2 regions of the Caproicibacter fermentans genome follow, and region 2 is predicted to be linked to the other one. Evidence: predicted binding sites of a transcription regulator. Region 2 holds the regulator's gene; the other holds the start of a gene.
What was found. The regulator LexA, encoded in region 2, represses DNA repair genes until DNA is damaged. The targets are predictions, from matches to a motif close to CNAACANNTGTTNG.

Region 1: the regulator LexA is predicted to act here: its motif matches at 3,714-3,727, upstream of recA (recombinase RecA).

What each region holds. Positions count from the first base shown of each region.
Region 1 covers NZ_CP060286.1:2,154,308-2,164,098, forward strand. The annotation lists gene pgsA (CDP-diacylglycerol--glycerol-3-phosphate 3-phosphatidyltransferase) at 1-101, opposite strand, end outside; gene rimO (30S ribosomal protein S12 methylthiotransferase RimO) at 114-1,442, opposite strand; gene HCR03_RS10610 (pyridoxamine 5'-phosphate oxidase family protein) at 1,461-1,886, opposite strand; gene HCR03_RS10615 (regulatory protein RecX) at 1,840-2,490, opposite strand; gene recA (recombinase RecA) at 2,487-3,635, opposite strand; gene prmC (peptide chain release factor N(5)-glutamine methyltransferase) at 3,765-4,580, opposite strand; gene HCR03_RS20125 (DUF1385 domain-containing protein) at 4,577-5,020, opposite strand; gene HCR03_RS20130 (DUF1385 domain-containing protein) at 4,974-5,546, opposite strand; gene HCR03_RS10635 (sensor histidine kinase) at 5,574-7,007, opposite strand; gene HCR03_RS10640 (response regulator transcription factor) at 7,055-7,765, opposite strand; gene HCR03_RS10645 (FG-GAP repeat domain-containing protein) at 7,787-9,136, opposite strand; gene HCR03_RS10650 (hypothetical protein) at 9,406-9,791, opposite strand, start outside.
Region 2 covers NZ_CP060286.1:3,496,790-3,506,580, forward strand. The annotation lists gene HCR03_RS17335 (glycosyltransferase family 4 protein) at 1-1,069, shown strand, start outside; gene HCR03_RS17340 (LysM peptidoglycan-binding domain-containing protein) at 1,113-2,393, opposite strand; gene HCR03_RS17345 (adenine nucleotide alpha hydrolase family protein) at 2,538-2,981, opposite strand; gene HCR03_RS17350 (M23 family metallopeptidase) at 3,200-3,934, opposite strand; gene HCR03_RS17355 (cupin domain-containing protein) at 4,324-4,665, shown strand; gene HCR03_RS17360 (ferredoxin) at 4,703-4,891, shown strand; gene lexA (transcriptional repressor LexA) at 5,088-5,627, shown strand; gene HCR03_RS17370 (cyclase family protein) at 5,631-6,209, opposite strand; gene HCR03_RS17375 (5'-methylthioadenosine/adenosylhomocysteine nucleosidase) at 6,222-6,914, opposite strand; gene pap (polyphosphate:AMP phosphotransferase) at 6,967-8,481, opposite strand; gene ruvC (crossover junction endodeoxyribonuclease RuvC) at 8,633-9,160, shown strand; gene ruvA (Holliday junction branch migration protein RuvA) at 9,174-9,785, shown strand.

The sequences.
Region 1 (9,791 bases), 1.3 Mb from region 2:
CAGAAATAATGCAGGCCGATGTAATCCTGGGCCAGAAGCGCGACGAGGAAAAACGGAACGATGCAAATTCTCGCGATGGTCAGCTTATTGGGCAGATTCAAGACAACTCCCCCTTACTCCACGGCGCGCCCGGCCGGGTCGCCGTCGATGCAGTCGGTGATTTTTACGTCGGCAAACCGGCCCGGCTCCGGCTTACGGCGCGCCGAAAACCAGACTCTTCCGTCGATGTCCGGCGCGTCCGCCGTGCCGCGCCCGTAACAAAGGCCCGCTTCCCGGTCAAAGCCCTCCGTCAGCACCCGAAGGGTTTTCCCGACCAGAGCTTCCGCCTGCTCCTGCATAATATTCATCTGGAGCTCCATGACAAGCTCCGCGCGGCGGCGCTTGACTTCCTCTTCCAGCTGGCCCGGCAGCTCCGCCGCCGCGGTGCCTTCCTCCTGCGAGTAGGCAAAGCACCCGAGCCGTTCAAACCGGATTTCGCGGACAAACCCGCAAAGCTCCTCAAAATCCTCTTCCGTTTCGCCGGGGAACCCGGCGATCAGGGTCGACCGCAGAATGATTCCGGGAACCGCGCCCCGGATTTTGCGCATCAGCGCGGTCAGGGAGGCGCGGTCGCCGACCCGGCGCATTGCTTTCAGAATTCTGCCGCTGCAGTGCTGGAGCGGTAAATCAAGGTATTTTACGATTTTTTCTTCCGATGCCATCGTCTGAAGCAACTCGTCGGTGATGGAATCCGGGTAAGCGTACAGAACACGGATCCATTCCGGCCCGTCGATCCGGCAAAGGCGGCGCAGAAGCTCCGGCAGCATCAGCTTGTGATACAGGTCGTACCCGTAACGGGACGTGTCCTGCGCAATCAGGATCAGCTCTTTTGCCCCGCCGGCGGCGAGCGATCGAGCTTCCTGCTCAATTTCCTCCATTGCGCGGGAACGGTACGGGCCGCGGATCGCCGGAATCGCGCAGTAGGAGCAGCGATTGTCGCACCCCTCCGCGATTTTCAGGTAAGCCGAGTATCGCGGGGTCAGCAGACTGCGCTCTCCGCACAGAGGCAGCTTTGTCTTTTCCGGGAACAGCTCTGTTTTGTCCCCTTCAAGCGCCTTTTGAACGACCTGGGCAATATTGCTGTTCGCCCCGATGCCCGCGACCCCGTCAACCTCCGGCAGCTCGCGGAGAATCTGCTCCCGGTAGCGTTCCGCCAGGCAGCCGGTCACAACGATCGCCCTGACTTGCCCTTCGGCCTTTTTCTTCGCAAGCTCCAAAATTTCACCGATGGATTCCTGCTTCGCCGCGTCGATAAATCCGCAGGTATTTACGATCGCGACATCCGCTTCCGCCGCGTCCTTTTTCAGTTCATAGCCCGCTTTCAGCAAAATCGCGAGCATCAGCTCCGCGTCCACCTGATTTTTGGGGCATCCAAGGTTCACAAGTCCTACCGAATATGCCATATCTTCTCCTGATTTTGTTCAGACGATAAAATCCTCCGAATGAAAATTACTATAATATCTGCCAGCCATCGCCGTGAATTTCAGCACGCAGTAGTCGGGGTCCGCGACGCCCTCCGGATAGTATCTGTCATCGCCTTCCTGCCAGATCATCGCCTTGGACTCCGCATCCTCCAAAACCTGCATGGTGCCTTTGAGCATCACGCCGCGAAAAAAACGCTTGTCGCAGAAATAAATGCAGGCCTTGGGATTTTCACGGTATTGCGCCGCACGAAGCGACGATGTGTTGGTCGTAAAATAAAACGCCCGGATTCCCTCGCGTTTTCTGGGGGAGAACATCGCCTTCACGTTCGGAAAGCCGTCCGCGTCGGCGGAACCGACGTACGCCGTTTTCTGTTTGTCAATCAGATTGCCGATCGTCTTCTCCGCATCCCGCAAAGCTGTCATCCTCTTCCTCAAATTTTCTGAGCCCGCTTTTGATGTCATCCCACCGGTAACCTAACCTTTGCAGCGCCGCCACAACGCGGCGCCGCCCCTTTTCGTCGCCCAGAAGGCGGGCGTATTTCTTTTGGAGAAGCCTTTGGACGGCTTCGACCGGGTCCGGCTCGCTTTCTTCCACAATGCGCTCCGCCAGATCGCGTTCGATCCCCCGTTTCGCCAGCTCCCATTTTACACGGGAAGCGGAGCAGCCCTTGCGTCCGAACAGTTCCGCTGCAAGGTTCCGGGCATACTCCTCATCATTGACCATCCCGAGTTCAACCAGACGCGAGGCGGCCCGCTCGGCCGCCTCGCGCGAAACGGTTCGGGCAATTTTGTCTGCAAGCTCCTTTTGGGAGTGGGCGCGGTGTTCCAGAAGATAAAGGGCCTTTTCCTGCGCGCGCCGCGCGTCGCTTTTCTGAATCAGCTCGTGCAGCCGCTCATCCGACAGTTCCGCGCCCGGTTTCAGCCCGGAGAGGACAAAGGTCTCCGTATCCACGCTGACGGCGTATTCCCCGTCGACAAAGAGGGCCGTCAGGCCCTTTCTGCGGGGTTCCGCCGCAGAGAGCATCATTCGTCGTCCGCCTCAATGTCAATATCGGAATTGGCGCCCGCTTTCCCGTTTCCGGCGTCCTCTTCCTTGACGGCGGTTTCCACGGGATGAATTTTCGATCCGGGCGTCGGCTTATTAAACAGCTCCGTCATATGCTGCCGAATCTGTTTCTCCAGTTCTTCCGCCGTATCCGGATGTTCCGCAAAAAAGTTTTTCGCGTTTTCGCGCCCCTGCCCGATTCTGATGTCCTGATAGGAAAACCACGCGCCGCTTTTCTGCACAAGGTCAAGCTGAACGCCGAGGTCCAGCAGCTCTCCGTCGTGCGAAATCCCCTGTCCGTACATCACGTCGAACTCCGCGGAGCGGAACGGCGGCGCAATCTTGTTCTTGACCACCTTCGCCCTCGTATGCGAACCGATCATTTCCGTTCCGTTTTTCAAGGTTTCGACCTTGCGGATATCGATTCTGACGGAAGCGTAGAATTTCAGCGCTCTGCCGCCCGGGGTCACCTCGGGGTTGCCGTACATCACGCCGACTTTCTCGCGCAGCTGATTGATAAAGATCGCCACGCAGTTTGATTTGGAAATCGCGCCCGCCAGCTTGCGAAGGGCCTGGGACATCAGGCGGGCCTGCAGGCCGACGTGGCTGTCGCCCATTTCGCCCTCGATTTCCACCCGCGGTACCAGCGCCGCCACCGAATCCACCACGATAACGTCGATCGCGCCGGAGCGCACCAAAGCCTCCGTGATTTCCAGCGCCTGCTCGCCGGTGTCCGGCTGAGAGACCAGCAGGGAATCCACATCCACGCCGAGCGCGCGCGCGTAAACCGGGTCCAGTGCGTGTTCCACGTCGATGAACGCGGCGTTTCCGCCGTTTTTCTGCCCCTGCGCGATGCAGTGCAGCGCCAGCGTGGTTTTGCCGGAGCTTTCCGGCCCATAGATTTCTATGATCCTGCCGCGCGGCAGGCCGCCGATTCCAAGCGCCAGGTCAAGCCCGAGCGAGCCGGTCGGAATCGCCTCGACATGCATGGCCTCGTTCTGTCCCAGGCGCATGACCGCCCCTTTGCCGTACTGCTTTTCGATCTGCGCCAGCGCCGTTTCCAGCGCCTTCTTTTTATCGGTTCCCTTGCCGACCAGCTTTTCCGGCATCTTTTTTCCCGCCGCCATACTGAATTCCTCCCGTCAGGCTCTTTCATTTCTTCCAATTCATTATAATCGATCGTCCGGGGAAAAGCAAGGACTTTACGAACAAATGTTTATCTCGCTTTTCTTGCGGAAACGACCCGGTCAATGTTGTTAAAATCCTTGTAAAAGCGGATTTCGGAGAGACCGGCCTCCGCAAAGAGGGCGGCAACCCCGCCGTGCCTGATCCTCTCCGCACTCCACGCACAGAACGCCGCCCAGCCTTAGCCGGGGCGCCCAGATTTTCGCGATCGCGCGGTAGAAGTCAAGGCCGTCCTCACCGCCGTCCAGCGCTTCGCGCGGTTCCCGCCGGACCTCCGGCTGAAGGCCGGGCAGCTCCTCCGCACGGACATAGGGCGGGTTGGAAACGATGCAGTCCAGGTCCCGGAACCGCTCCGCGGAAGCGGGATTCAAAACATCGAGGCGAACGGCCCGAATATTCGAAAGCCCTTGCCGCTCCAGATTGAGGTTCAAATAATGAAACGCGGGCTCCAGCCATTCCGCCGCGCCGACCTTCGCGCCGGGGAATCGCGCCGCGAGCGTGAGCGCCACCGCCCCCGTGCCGGAGCACAGATCAAGAATTTCCGGTTCGGAGGAGTCCTCAAGCAGTTCCGCGGCGGTGCCGACCAAAAGTTCCGTCTCCTCACGGGGAATCAGCACGCCCTCCCCAACCAGCAGGTTCCTCCCGCAGAACGGCCACTCCCCCAAAATATACTGAAGCGGCCGCCCGTTGATGCGTTCGCGCAGAAATCCCCGGAGCTGTTCCGTTTTGACGGGGTCGGCCGCCTGAGCCGAGCGGAGAATCCGTTCCTGCCGGTCCAGCCCGAACGCTTTTTGAAACAGGCATCCGGCTTCAAAATCCGGGCCGTCGATCCCCGCGTCGAACAGAGCGCGCCGCCCCTCCCGGTAAACCTCGCCGACCGTGCTCATGAATCGCTTTTCAGCGCGATTTTGTCCTCTCCGTTTTCGGGGATAACTTCCTTCATCGCGGCAATCGCGGCTTCCATCATTGAGTCGTCCGGCTCCTTGGTCGTGATGCGCTGTACCCAGAGCCCGGGCGCCGCGATGATCCTCGTCAGCATGTTTTCGTTTCTGCCGCAGTAACGGATCAGTTCATACCCGATGCCCATGACCAGCGGAATGCACAGGATTTTGACCGCTGTGCGGAGCAGCGGATTGGAAAACGGGATGAACAGGCCGATGAAAATGCCGACCAGCAGCATCAGCACCAGAAAGCTTGTGCCGCAGCGCGGGTGGAACCGGCGGTGCCGCCGCACATTTTCCACGGTGAGCTCCTCGCCGCTTTCATAGCAGAAAATCGTTTTATGCTCCGCTCCGTGGTACTGGAACAGGCGGCGGATGTCCTTCATCTGCGAAATCGCCGTCATGTACGCGAGAAGGATCACCATTCTCATCAACCCCTTCCACAGGCGAGCGCCAAACGGCAAAGTCCGGCCCTGCTGCCCCCGGAATCAGGTTGAAAAGCCAGGTGGGCAGAATGTAAAACAGCGCGATAGCCAGCAGGATGCCGAAAACGGTCCCGATGGTCATCACGATATTTGTGATCTGGTCGCCGAACTTGTCGTTCAGCCATTTGTCGAACTTGGATTCCTCCCCCTCTTCCACCTCCTCCATGCCGGAAATTTCGGCGGAGCGGGACAGGGCGCGGTATCCGACCGCAATGGAATCCACAAAGGCGGCCACGCCGCGAAGAAAGGGCAGTTTTAAAAGCGGATGACGGGTGCGCGGATCTTTCGCCGGCAGCTCTTCCAGCGTGATTTCACCGTCCGGCTGACGCACGGCAAGGACCGTTTTTTTCGGGCCTCGCATCATGATTCCCTCGATCAGGGCCTGTCCCCCGATGGATGTAATACACTTGATCTTCTCTCTGGGCATAAACTCCTGGTTTCCTTTCTAAGTAAGTTATGTCTCCTGCAGTTCGTTTTCCAGTTTATCATAGGTGGGAATTCTGATGGTTACCGCCGTGCCGATGTTTTCATGGCTTTCAACTTCAAGGCTGCCGGAATGCAGATTCATAATTTCATCCGCGAGCGCGAGGCCGATGCCCGACCCGCGCACGGTCTGGTTTGCCTTGTAGAATTTCTTTTTCACGTTCGGAAGATGCTCCGCAGGGATTCCGCAGCCGTTGTCGCTGATGACGACGCGGATGAAGCCGTCCTCCTCGTCGGCGGTCACGCTGATGGTGCCGCCCTCGCTGGTATATTTCAGCGCGTTGTCCAGAACATTGACGAACACCTGGCGCAGCCGGTTGATGTCGCCCAGCACGGGGGAAAGCATTTCCGGCTCTTCATACAAAAGGAATTTATGCTCCGACGAAGCTCGCTCACTGAACATATAGACGGCTTCGCCCAGCTCCGCCAGAAGATCGATTTTGTCCATGGTCAGCGTCATACGGCCGCTCTGCATACGGGAAAAATCCAGCAGCTCCTCCACGATTCCGGAAAGGCGCTCCGACTCGCGCACAATGATGCTCATGCCCCGGCTGAACGTCTGCCGGTCGGTGTCCCCTGCCTGAATCGTCTCCGCCCAGCCCTTGATGGCGGTCAGCGGCGTTCGCAGCTCATGGGAAACCGAGGAGATAAAGTCGTTTTTCATCTTTTCGCTCTGGCCCAGTTCGTCCGCCATGTCGTTGATGGTGTCGCAGAGCCTGCCGATCTCATCGTCGTTCGTTTTCCGGATGCGGGCCTTGAAATCGCCCTGCGCGATCAGCCTCGCGGTCGCGCCGATCCGCTTGATCGGAACGATAATCGACCGCATGAAATAATAGCTGGACAGAATGACAAACAGCAGGATCAGCAGGCCCGCGATCATCAGCGCGCCCACCACGATGAAGATCTGCCGGTCCGCATCCTCAAGGGAAACGACATACCGGATGGCCCCGACCGTATTGCCCAGATTACTGCGCATCACGCGGGTAACCGCCATGACCTTTTCCCCGCTGGAAAGGCGGCCCGTCCAGGTACCGTAACCGCCCGAGCTTTTCAGCGCGGCCTCATAATCCGGAATTTCCTGGTCCTCATCCGGCGCGAAGCCGATGGAAGTGCTCAGGATTTTTCCGGAGGAGCTGATGACCATCAGCTCCATGCTTTCCTTGTTCGGAAAATTTTCCACATAGCTGCGCGCCGCGGTGGAAAATTCCGTGGGGGATTCCCTGCCGTAGCTGGAAAACATATTCGTCAGCTCATCGCTCCGGCCGTTCAAGGCGGAGCGGATTCCGTTGTAGACATAACCCTGAATCACCGCGGAAAGGGTTGCGATCAGCGTCACCACGATCAGCAGAATCACCCCAAGGCTGTTTAACAGCCAGCGCTTTGTGATGCTGCTTTTCTGGATCATGCCGGTCCCTCCTTTCTCCGCGGATCAATTCCCGATTGATGGCGGGCTCAGCCCGTCCCTTCCCATTTATACCCAAGCCCCCAAACCGTAATGATATGCCTGGGGTTGGACGGTTCGTCCTCCACCTTCATTCTCAGCCTGCGGATGTTCACGTCCACGATTTTTTCCTCCCCGTAGTACGCGTCGCCCCAGACATGCTTCAAAATGTCCGTGCGGTCCAGCGCGGTGCCTGGATTGCTGAAGAAATACTCCATGATCTGAAACTCCACCTGCGTCAGCTCCACGGGCGTTCCCCGCCGCAGAAGCGTGCGGTTGCGCAGGCTGAGCACAAATTCGCCGGAGCGGATTTCATCGCGCAGGCCGCCGCTGCTCCTTGACTGCTCCAGCGCGACGCGCCGGTAAACCGCGTCCACCCGCGCGACCAGCTCGCTGGGGGAAAAGGGCTTTGTCACATAATCGTCCGCCCCCATCATCAGCCCGCTGACCTTATCCATTTCCTGCGTTTTGGCCGTCAGCATGATAATGCCGATCGAACCGCTCCTGCGGCGGAGCTCCTTGCAGACCGCAAGTCCGTCAAACTGCCCCGGCATCATAATGTCCAGAACCGCAATGTCGATTTCATTCCCTTCCCGATCGTAGATCTGAAGGGCCTCCTCGCCGTTGGCCGCCTCGCGTGTCTCATAACCGGCGCGCTTTAGGTTAATCACGACAAATTCGCGGATCGCCTGCTCGTCTTCCGCCACCAGTATCGTTTTCATTGGGTCTTCCTCCCGACCTAATTAATCTTTTGAAATCACCTGAAACGCTTCCAGGACTTCACTTTTGGTCATGGAAAGCGGGTTGTCCGGCGAAGGCAGGCTTGCCGCGAAAACCGAATTGTCGCTTTCCAACAGTTCAAAATAATTTTTGGTGCCCTCCCCCTGCTCCCACTCCTTGCGCGTGAAGGTCTGAATGGTCAGCAGCGGCGAGCCGGTAAACCCAGCCTTGTTTTTCTGAGTCGTCAGCCATTCGTAAACCGTCACCGTACGGGAGCTCGGGTCCAGCTTTGCGGTCGTCTTTCCCCGCCACATATCGGGAATCGAAAACCAGTATCCGTCCGAATAGTTGATGAACATGCTCATCACGCGGAACAGGGTGCTGGTATCCGTGTCATAGCGGAACCAGCTGGTCAGATAGGCCGAATCGTCGGAGGTTTTTCCGCTGTAGCCCGGCATCAGGGTTACCATTGGAACTTCGATGATCCGGTCGCCGTTGATATCCTTGCTGACGACGGAAGTATTCCGTTCGGTGCTTTTGGCGGTCTTTGTTTTCGGGTCGTAAAACGGCGAGCGGAGCGTCCCCGTTTTTTTATCCCAGTAAAGAAGCTCCGTCACCATGGTGTCCGCCGATTTGATTCCGTCGAGGACAATGCCGACCTGCTTCGCATTAATCAGCCCCGTCAGGACGGACACATACTTGGTGGCCCCGGAGTCCAGCGGAGCCGAACCCATCTGTTCAATCGACCCGTCCTTGACGCGCAGCAGCTGCGCGGAGGCCGGCTGATCGCCGACCGATACGCTCGCGGTAAAGACTTCATCGCGCCCGTCCCCGTCAAAGTCCATCACCGCCATTTCGGTATAGCTCTGGCTGAGCTTCAGCTCCTGCATCTGGTCGTTTTTGTTGTAGTAAACACAGATGTCCCCCGTGTTGTTCAGGCTGCTGCCCCAGCCGACGACCACCTCGTCCTTTCCGTCGCCGTCCAGGTCGCCGAAGCAGACCCGGTCCACCTTGGAAGCCGGGTTGTTAAAGGTACCCATGCTTTCCCATGTTCCGTTGGTTCTGCGCATGAACATAATGTTGATTCCGGCCGTGTCGTCTCCCTTTTGATAAAAGGCGATCGCCTCGTCATTCCGATTCCCGTAAATATCGTGCTTGATAATCGCGGAGCGGTAGTCCCCCGCGGAGGGATATTTCAGCGTCATTTTTCCGCCGGCCGTGCTTTCCAGCAGATTCTGAATGTCCGCCTCGTTTTCACCGGTCGGCTTCGGCGCGTGCATCAGCGACTGGGCGTCCAGCCCGACGAAGGAACAGCCGGACAAAGAGGCGAGCATCAAAAACAGAGCCGTTAAAACGGCGGCTTTCCACTTCATGCGGCAATTTCCTCCCTTCCGGCATGAATTGAATTTATTATAACATAATTCATAGTAAAAAACAGTATCAAAACTGTAAACAGACACACCCCGCCCAAGGCGCGCCAAATACGGACGGCATTTAAAATATACGCCGCCAAGCAGCTGTGCGTCACCTGCCGAACCGCTATAAGAAAAGTAATCTTTTAGGAGCTGAAAAGCTGAAAACACCCCCTGCAATCCGGTCATCCGGAGATGCAAGAGGTGTTTGTTTCTATATGTGTTTTCCCTTAAGAAATTGTGCCGGAGGGCGAGCAGGTTAAAGAAATGTCAACATCTACCGTTTGAATCGGAATCACGCCGGACCACTGTGTCAATGTCGAAGAAAGACTTGCAGTGTCCTTATACGCTTTAAGAGATTCGCTGCCATACGACCAGCCGCTTACCGTGGAATGGCTTGCGCTTTTGCTTATGACCCATGCGGAAGAACCGTCGTAACCAAAGCTTGCCTGTAAAGTGACGGTAGCTACGGTCGATCCGTTTGCCTTGTAGGTCTTTGTCCGGGTAGCGCTTCGCGTGGAAAAGGTAACCAGTGCTGCGGTCGCCGAATTGAATATCGTAGTTTTCGTCTCTACGGTAAAACCGTTCCCCAAATTCTCCGTCGTCACAGAAGTGG
Region 2 (9,791 bases):
GCAGACGCTCGATGGAATTCGCTATTTTTGGATTTCCGGCCCGGAATATCACGGAAACGGGATGGGCCGAATTAAAAATATGCTTTCGTTTCTCAGTGGACTATACCGCTACGGCTCAGAAATTGCCAAAACGGGCGCGCCGGATGCGGTGATCGCCTCTTCCACTTATCCACTTGATATATACCCTGCGTATCATATTGCTAAAAAATACGGAGCGTCATTAATTTATGAGGTGCACGATCTCTGGCCGCTCAGCCCGATCGAACTCGGCGGCATCAGCCCGAAGCATCCCTATATCCGGGTGATGCAGGCGGCGGAGAACTTTTGCTACCGGCACAGCGATCGTGTTGTCTCGTTGCTTCCGAACGCGAAGGAACACATGGTGGAGCATGGGATGGCTCCTGAAAAGTTTGTCTATGTTCCGAACGGCATTGAGAAAGCGGACTGGGAAAAGCCGTTTGGGAATCCGCCGGTTTACAGCGAACAGCTTTCCAAATTCCATGAACAGGGAGAATTTTTGATCGGTTACGCCGGCGCTCACGGAATCGCGAACGCGCTTGACAGTTTTGTGGAAGCGGGGGAACGTCTGCACGGCAAAAAAATCAGGCTTCTCCCGGTGGGGCCAGGCCCGGAGCGGGAACGCTTGATTCAGAAAGCGAAGGATAAAAATCTGGAGGACGTGGTTACGTTCCTGCCGCCGGTCGGGCGCGGCCAGATTCCGGAGCTTTTAAGCCAGATGGACGCGCTTTATATCGGACTGCAGCGCCAGCCGCTGTTCCGGTTCGGCGTAAGCCCGAATAAGCTGATGGATTATATGATGGCGGGGAAGCCGGTCATCTTTGCAATCGACGCGCCGAACGACATGGTCGCCGAAGCCGGATGCGGTATTTCAATCCCGCCGGAAGACAGCGCGGCCATTGCAGAGGCCGCGGAGAAGTTGGCCTCCTGTTCCAAAGAGGATCTTGAAAAGATGGGGGAGCGCGGCCGGGAGTATATTCTGCGAAATAATGAATACGACGTTTTGTCTAAAAAATTTTTAGACGCGCTGCGGTGCGGCAAGAAAAAGTGAAAACAGTTCGATCCGCCCGGCATCGGCCGGGCGGATCGAACTGTTACAGAACCTTTTTGACGTCAAACAGAGAAGACAGTACCAGCCAGTTTTGGGAAAAATAGCTGTTGGCGGTCCAATAGCTGACACCAGCCAAACCGTACCGGTGCGCAAGCTCCAGTTTCGCGCGGATGCTTCTCGCGTCCTCGAACCAAACGGTGTGTTTTTTGCCGTCCGAAGAAAAATAGTCGAAATGAGGCGACTGGGCCTCCTCGTCAAAGAGGATACGCGCGCCGACCTGCGCGGCGAGCTCTACCGCGCCGGGATTTGTCAGCGAACGGGCTGACGAGCCGCGGACAAAGGGCAAAGTCCAGTCGTAACCGTAATTTGGGATGCCCATCAGGATTTTATTCGGAGGAATGACGGTCACGGCGTAGCGGATGACTTCCTCCACAAGATTCAGAGGCGCGACCGGCCTGGCCGGTCCATACGTATATCCCCATTCGTAAGTCATCAGGATGACATAATCCACCGCTTCCCCGTGGGCGGGGTAGTCGTGCGCCTCATAAAGAAGCCCCTGTTGGCCGGCGCTGGTTTTCGGGGCGAGAGAGGTCGTGACAATGTAGCCGAGCGAATGCATTCTAGCCACTACTTTGCGGAGGAAATTGTTGTAGTTTTCTCGGTCCCGCGGATAGATATACTCAAAGTCGATATTTAATCCATAATAGTTTTTCTGTTTCATCGTCGCGGTGATGTTTTCCAGAAGAGTATCCTGAACCTGCTGGCCGGACAGGACCGCATTGGCAACTTCGCTGCTGAACCCCCCTTCGGGGCGCATGTTGGTGACGACCATCAGCGGGGCGGTGTTCTGCGCACGGGCCGCCGTGATCACCGCTTCGTCCTCAATCGGAGCAAGAGCGCCGTCGGCCCCCGCCATATAGCTGAAGATGCTGACAAAGCTGAGATAGGGCAGCGTGCGGTTGAGCGTGTTCCGGTTCACAGACGGATAAACGTAACCGTTGACCAATATGGACCCGAGCTTTTGCGAGGTGACCGGAATGGTCAGAACCTGACCGGCCTGAATACGCGAGGGGTCTGTGATCTGCGGATTGGCTTCCAGCAGCTGATCGACCGAAATTCCGTACAACGCGGCGATGGAATAGAGTGACTGGCCGGATCCGACCGTGTGCTTTACACTGTCCGTCATCAGAACCAGAGCCTGACCGACCACAAGCTGCTGCGGGTCGCGGATCTGATTGTCTTCCATAATCTGCTGCTCGGGTATGCCGTAGAGCCGGGATAATCGATAGATGTTATCCCCCGGCCTTACCCTGTAAATTACCATTCCGATTCCACCTTTTTGAGCATTTTGGCTTTTCTTTATCTATATGAACGGGCCGATGGAAGAAACACTGTTTTTGCAAAAAAATGCGAAAAAAACCGCCGCGCTCTTGTCCTGGGCGCGGCGATTCCATTTATTAATACTCCGTTAATTCTGAAGAATCAGTTTTTTTGCTTTGCGGTCATTTTTCGCGACGGGGCAAATGTTATAAACCGTTCCATCCTTTGCAACCATGGAAATCGGGATCTTCGGCAACAGTTTATGTATGATTTCCACAAATCCGTTTACAGGTGCTTCCGCCATCCCGGTAACGATGTGTGTCGCATGAACACTTTTCGCATATCCGACAGCCATCAGCGGCGCATCGTCATGAAAATAGACGGACATTTCGGCATCCGCATTCTTTGCGGTTTGGCGAAGGTACTCCAGCTCTTCACAGTCCGCGTCAAACCCGGAAGAAGTCGGCTGAACACACAGCACCTGCAGAGGGATGAACCGACTGTCGGAGATTTTTTTTCCCGCGCGGATCAAACGGTCGCAGTCGCGCTGGCCGGTTACGCAAACAAGGACGGTTGCCTTGCCTTTTTTCAAATTTCTGCCTCCTTATTTAGCAGCATTCACAATACCATTATATCAGAATTGTTACTGTTTATGAGAACAGATTCTGCATAAAATTTGAACATATTGTGAACAAATTTTATGGTGATTTTTGTTTGAATTCACTTACACGCACATTATAGCATAAATTGACTTTCGATTCAAATCATTTGCAAAAAAATGCCGGCATCCGTGTGGATGCCGGTTTGCCATTACTTCAGCAGAGTGAGGGGATCGACATATTCTCCGTTTACCTTGGTGACAAAGTGCAGATGGGATTCTTCCTCCTGCTCAATCGGAACCTTGCCGACCGTTCCGATTTCCTGCCCGGATTCAACGGTGTCTCCGGCTTTCACTTTCATCTGGTCCAGACCGCAGTACCAGGCTTCAACGTTGCCGTGCGTAATAATGACCGTGTTTCCGTATTTGTCATCCTGATAGGCTTTGGTAACCGTCCCGTTCGCAATCGCCTTGACAGTTTCACCCTGTTTGGCGCTCAGGTCGATTCCGGTATGCGCGCGCCAGTCAAGAGTGGTTTTGCAGTAGACCGGGTCCGTGCTGAATTTTTGAACGACCGTTTTTCCAACGGGATAGGAGTAGCGCGTCACCTCGGCTGCAGCTGCCTTCACCGGCTTTGAAACAGACGCTTCCGGTTTAGACTCGGGTTTGGACGCAACGGTCTCGGAACTGGATGAAGCCTTGGAAGACGACGCTTCGGTCCGGGAAGAGGATTCCGGTTCCGCGTACACCCCGCTGACCGTATTGTTGGCGGGCGCCGTGCTTTGAACGGTTTCGCTCTGCGATTTGTCATCAGGCGCCGCGTAGTTCACCACGCTGTCATAAGTCGTCCAGGCTGCCACTCCAACGGCAATCAGGCAGACCCCAAGCGCAATATAAAAACCTTTTGAAGATCCTTTTCCGCCATTTTTTTGTATGTGTAAATTCATTCTGCCACCTCCGCAAGTATTTTGACCACATAAACGGTTCGCTATACGGAAAAGGCAGGCGGAGGCAATATTTTTTTTGAGGATTATTTTCAAAAGGAAAGGGACCCGGTCGTTTCCGACCGGGTCCGATTTCATTAGCTTGAGGGGTATATTGAGGAGGGTAGAACATGAATCAAAGAGCGGTGCGGCTCCAACTCCCTGATTACGCTTTTATTATATCGTCCATGCACAAAAAAGTTGTGAATGAGTTGTGAATACCTTATGAATTTTTTCCAAAAGAATTCACGGGGGCTGTACGAGGGAGAAGGGAGCGGCTGTATCGCTCTAGGAAAGGAACGAATTGATTCCGGCGAACTGGGGATAATGGTGTTGTAACGGAGGAAGAAATCATGAACAGTCACTATTTAAAGAATATAGATTTTGAAAAAGAACTGGATCTGACCAAACTTGTTGAGTATCAGGACGGTCAGGTCGTCAGCCGGACCCTCGCGCAGAATCAGGCGGTGAGCATTACGCTGTTCGCGTTTGACCAAAATGAAGAGATCAGCTCACACAGCTCCGGCGGGGATGCAATGGTCATGATTCTGGAGGGGACGGCGCTGATTACGATCGGAGAGAAGAAAATACATCTCGATTCGGGGAAAACCATAATAATGCCCGCGGGGATTCCGCATGCCGTTGCCTCGGAGAGCCGTTTTAAGATGCTTCTTGTCGTCGTATTCCCGCGGTAGCTTAATATCACAAAAATAAATTGAAAAGGAGTATGTTATGAAAGCCAGTCTTGACAGAAGCGGTTGTATCTCCTGCGGGCTTTGCCCGCAGACCTGTCCTGAAGTTTTCCGCATGGGGGACGACGGGGTAGCCGAGGTTTATCAGGAAGACGTTCCGAAAGATGCGCAGGAGAAAGCGGTCGAAGCGCAGGAAGGCTGTCCCGTATCAGTCATCACCGTGGAATAAATGCTCAGAGGGCAGCCGAAACCGGCTGCCCTCTGATTTTTGCCTCTTTTTGGGATGAGTTTTTCACCTGGAATTATTGCAAACATTTGTTTTCATTTTCCGACTGTTATGGTATAATAATGCTATCAATCAGGGAAGGTGATTCGGGGTGCTGACAAAAAGCCAACAAAAAGTCTACGATTACTTAAAAGGCAGAATGGAAAACGGACTGCCGCCGACCGTTCGGGAAATCTGCCGCGCCACAGGGCTGAAATCCACTTCCAGTGTTCACGCGCATTTAAGGGCGCTGGAGGAAAAGGGGCTGATCACACGCGACCGCGGTCTGAACCGCGCCATTCACCTGGCCGGGGAGCAGACCACGGTCCAGGTTCCGATTCTGGGGCAGGTGGCTGCGGGCAATCCGATTCTCGCAGTGGAGGAAATCGAGGGATATCTTCCGTTTTCGCCCGCAAGACGCGTCGGAGACGAGGAATACTTCGCGCTGAACGTCAAGGGGGAAAGCATGAAGAACGCCGGAATTTTAAGCGGCGACATCGTTGTCGCGCAGAAAACCGGCTCGGCGCTCGACGGGGAAATCGTCGTTGCGCTGATCGGGGACGAAGCGACGGTCAAGCGCCTGTTCCGCGAAAAGGACCGCGTCAGGCTGCAGCCGGAAAACCCGGCGTTTGAACCGATCTATTCCCGGGACGCGCAGATTCTGGGAAAGGTCGTCGCGGTCTACCGGTTTTACCGGTAGACCTCAGTCCCGGATCAAAACGGCGCGCACGGGGGAAGCCTCCGCTCCCGACATCAGAAGCGGGAACGCGATGAGCCGGTAGCCGCCCGGTTCCGCAAGGGTAAGATTCAGCCCTTCCAGAATCGGAATACCGGCGCCCAACAGCTCTTTGTGGGGGGCTTCTTCATCGTTCGGCGCGCCGATGCTCTGCGCGTCCGTTCCGATCAGAACAATGCCGGACTGCGCGAGCGCGAACGCCGCGCTTTGCGTTAAATACGCCTCTCCGCCGCCTTTCAGCAGCAGTCTGCCGCCCTGCGGCGGCGCGAGACGGTCAATGTCCGCGCCGGTCAGAATTCCCTCGGCGGCAATGACCGTGCAGGGACCGATGCAGAGGGAAAGATCTATTTGATCAACGGAATCCCCGTCCGGGATGAAATGAAGCGGCGCGTCCAGATGGGTTGCGCTGTGGCAGCAGGCGTAAAATCCGGAAAGGTTGCAGGCGTCGCCGAGGTCCATGCGGCGGACGATATCCCGGCGCGGCACCGGGTCGCCCGGATAGGGCTGCGAGGAAAACAGCTCTCTGGTAACGTCGATCAATTCCATTGCAATCCCCCCTTAAATCCGGGGAAGAAGGTTTTTGACCAGCTCGGTCAGTTCACGCGCGGAGCGGCCGGCGAATTCCGTGAAATCGACCGCGGCCTGTTCGTTCGCGTTATCCGAAATCGCCCTGATGACAACAAATTCGGTTCCGTTCAGGTAACAGACCTGCGCGATGCTTCCGCCCTCCATCTCACACGCGGAGGCGCCGAATTCATCCGCGATTCGGCCGAGCCGTTCGGAATCGCCGATGAACTGATCGCCCGTGGCGATGACGCCCGTATGTATTTTTTCCGGTTGATACACGGATTTCGAAGCGGCGACAGCCTGATCCGCCAGACGGCGGGAAGCGGGGATATGAATGATATTCGGTCCGCTTAAAAATCCTTTTTCATCCCCGAGAGCGCTCGTATCCATATCGTGCTGGACCAGTGAGCTGGAAATGACAATGTCGCCGATTTTTACCCCCGCGCCGGTTCCGCCGGCTACCCCGACGTTCAGCAGCGCCGCCGGATGGTAACGCAGAATCATGGTTTGGGCACAGACTGCGGCGGCGACTTTTCCAATCCCGCAGCGGGCGACCACGCATTCGATTCCCTCAACGGCCCCCCTGTGGTAAATGATTCCGCTGACGGTTTCCGAAACCCGTTCCGGCATCAGGCCGATCAGATCCTGTACCTCAACGTCCATTGCGCCGATGATTCCAATCATTTCGAAACACCTCCTGATATTTCTTTGATCATACGTTTTTTCCGCGGGAAAATCAATCCTCTTTTTTCCCGTGGGGATGCTTTTCTCCGCATTTGTCAAGAATCGCGTCGGTAATCAGCTCAAGGGTTTGAATCCGCCCGAATTTTTTGTCCTGTGATTCGATGATATGCCAAGGCGCGTACCGGGTGGAAGTGTATTTCAGCATGTCGTTCACACAGGCTTCGTATTGATCCCATTTGCTTCGGTTGCGCCAGTCCTCATCGGTGATTTTCCAGCTTTTTTCCGGGTTGTTCTGCCGGGACTGAAAGCGGCGAAGCTGCTCTTCCTGATCAATTTGAAGCCAGAATTTCAGAATCACGGCGCCCCAGTCCGCAAGCTCCCGCTCAAATTCGTTGATTTCGCGGTAGGCACGGCTCCACTCTGCTTCCGTGCAGAAGTTTTCCACGCGCTCCACCAGAACGCGGCCGTACCATGTTCGGTCAAAGATGGCGATATGCCCGTCGCGGGGAAGGTTTTTCCAAAAACGCCACAGGTACTGCCGGGCTTTTTCGTCCGGGGTCGGCGAGGCGATTGGAACCACCTGATAGCCGCGCGGGTCCAGCGCTTTGGCAACGCGGCGGATGGTGCCGCCCTTGCCGGCGGCATCCCAGCCCTCAAACGCGAGAATGACGGGGATCTTTTTCAGGTACAGCTCGCTGTGCAGCTCCCGCAGCTGTTTCTGTTCCTCTTCCAGCTTTTTCTGGTATTCGTCCCGGTCCATGGTCCGGTTAAGCGGAACTTCGGAAAGCTTGGGCATCGGCAGAAAGGGGTAGGCTCCGGGCTGAATGAGCTCCTGTGCCGGCAGCCGGGCCTGATGCTCTTGGTTTAAAGCTTCCGTGACCCGTGCGATGACCGCGCTGATTACGTCCAGAGCGGCGGCCCTGCGGTCGGTTCCGGAAATCAGATGCCAAGGCGCCGCGGTGGTGTTTGTGTAGCCGATTGCTTCCTCAAACGATTCGCAGTATTTTTCGTACTGCCGGTTCCGCTTCCAGTCCTGCTCTGTCACGCGCCACTGTGTATTGCGGTCTTTCGCCAGCTTTTCAAAGCGCTCTTTCTGCTCTTTTTTGCTGATGTGAACGAAGAATTTTATGATGAGGTAGCCCGCGTCGGTCAGCTCGCGCTCAAACGTGTTGATGCTGTTCAGGCGGCGGGTCAGTTCCTTGGCGCTCACGTCTTCTTCCAGCCGCGCGGTGGTAACGTCCAGATACCAGCTGCGGTCCAAAACGGAAAAATTTCCGGCTTTCGGTACGAAATTCCAGTACCGCCACAGCACGGGCTTGCGCCGTTCCAATTCCGTCGGGCGCGTGACGGAGTGAACCTTGCACCAGCGCGGATCAAGGTTGAGGATCAGGTCGGAGATCAGTTCGCCTTTCCCGGAAGCGCCCCATCCTTCGAAGAGAATGATGACGGGCAGTTTTTGTTTCAGCACTTGCTGCTGAAGAGAGGAGAGCTGCTCCCGCAGCTTTTTGGAGGCGGACTTGAACTCTTCTTTTGTAATATTTTTTTTCAAATCGATTTTTTCAAGCATGGCGCGCACCGTCCTTTTTCATCTATTATACGCGCAAAAGGACGTTTTTAAAAGGAAAGAAGTACATCGGTTCAAATTCAACCCGCGGTATTCCCTAGGCACCGCATTTGTGATATAATAAAACGAATATTTTCCGGGAAGGAGCGGCGCGATGATTATTCTGGGGATCGACCCCGGCTATGCGATTGTGGGGTACGGCCTGATTCGGTCGCAGGGCGGAAAATTTATTCCGCTGGAGCACGGCTCCATCGAAACCCGTGCCGGCGAAGATTTCTGTCTGCGGCTGGAAGCGATTTATAACGGTCTGCGCGCCGTGATGGCAAAATGGAAGCCGGAGGCGGTGTCGATCGAAAAGCTGTATTTTCAGAACAACCAGAAAACGGCGATCGGTGTTGCGGAAGCGAGGGGAGTAATTCTCCTGGCGGCACAGCAGTCCGGCGCGCGCGTCTTTGAATATACCCCGCTTCAGGTCAAACTGTCGGTCACCGGGTACGGGCAGGCGAAAAAACCGCAGGTGATGGAAATGACCCGCCGCCTTCTGTGCCTGAAAGAGGTGCCGAAACCGGACGATACCGCGGACGCGCTCGCAATGGCGGTCTGCCACGGCCAGGCAGCCGGATCGGTGACGAAACGGGCGATGCTTTCGGAAAGGCTCCAGCTTCGGAGCGGGAACCGATGATAACGGAGGAACCATGATTTACAGTGTGAAAGGAACCCTGTGCCATATGGAGCCGGGACTTGCCGTGATTGAATGCGGAGGTGTGGGGTTTAAATGCTTTACTTCGATGAATACACAGCGGACTCTGCCGCAGATCGGCGAACAGGCGAAGCTGTTCACCGTGCTGAATGTACGGGAGGACGCGCTTGATCTGTTTGGCTTTTCAACCCAGACGGAGCTGAGCTGTTATAAAATGCTGACGGGCGTCTCCGGAGTGGGGCCGAAGGTCGGCCTTGCCATTCTGTCGGAGCTGACGCCGGAGCAGGTCGCGGCGGCTGTTGCCACAGGCGACAGCAAAACGCTGACCCGCGCGAGCGGCGTCGGGCCAAAGCTGGCGCAGCGCATCTGCCTGGAGCTCAGGGACCGTGTCCGCGATCTCGGCGCGCCCGCAAGCGCGGCGGTACCGGCAGCGGGCGTTATATCGGCTTCCTCCCATGCCGCCGCGGCGGTCGAGGCGCTTTCCGTGCTGGGGTACTCGCCGTCGGACGCGGCCGCTCTGGTCGCGCAGTTTGACAGCGCCCTGCCGGTGGAGGAGCTGATCCGTCGCTCGCTGCGCACGATCGACACCGGAAAGCTGGGCGGCTGACGGGGA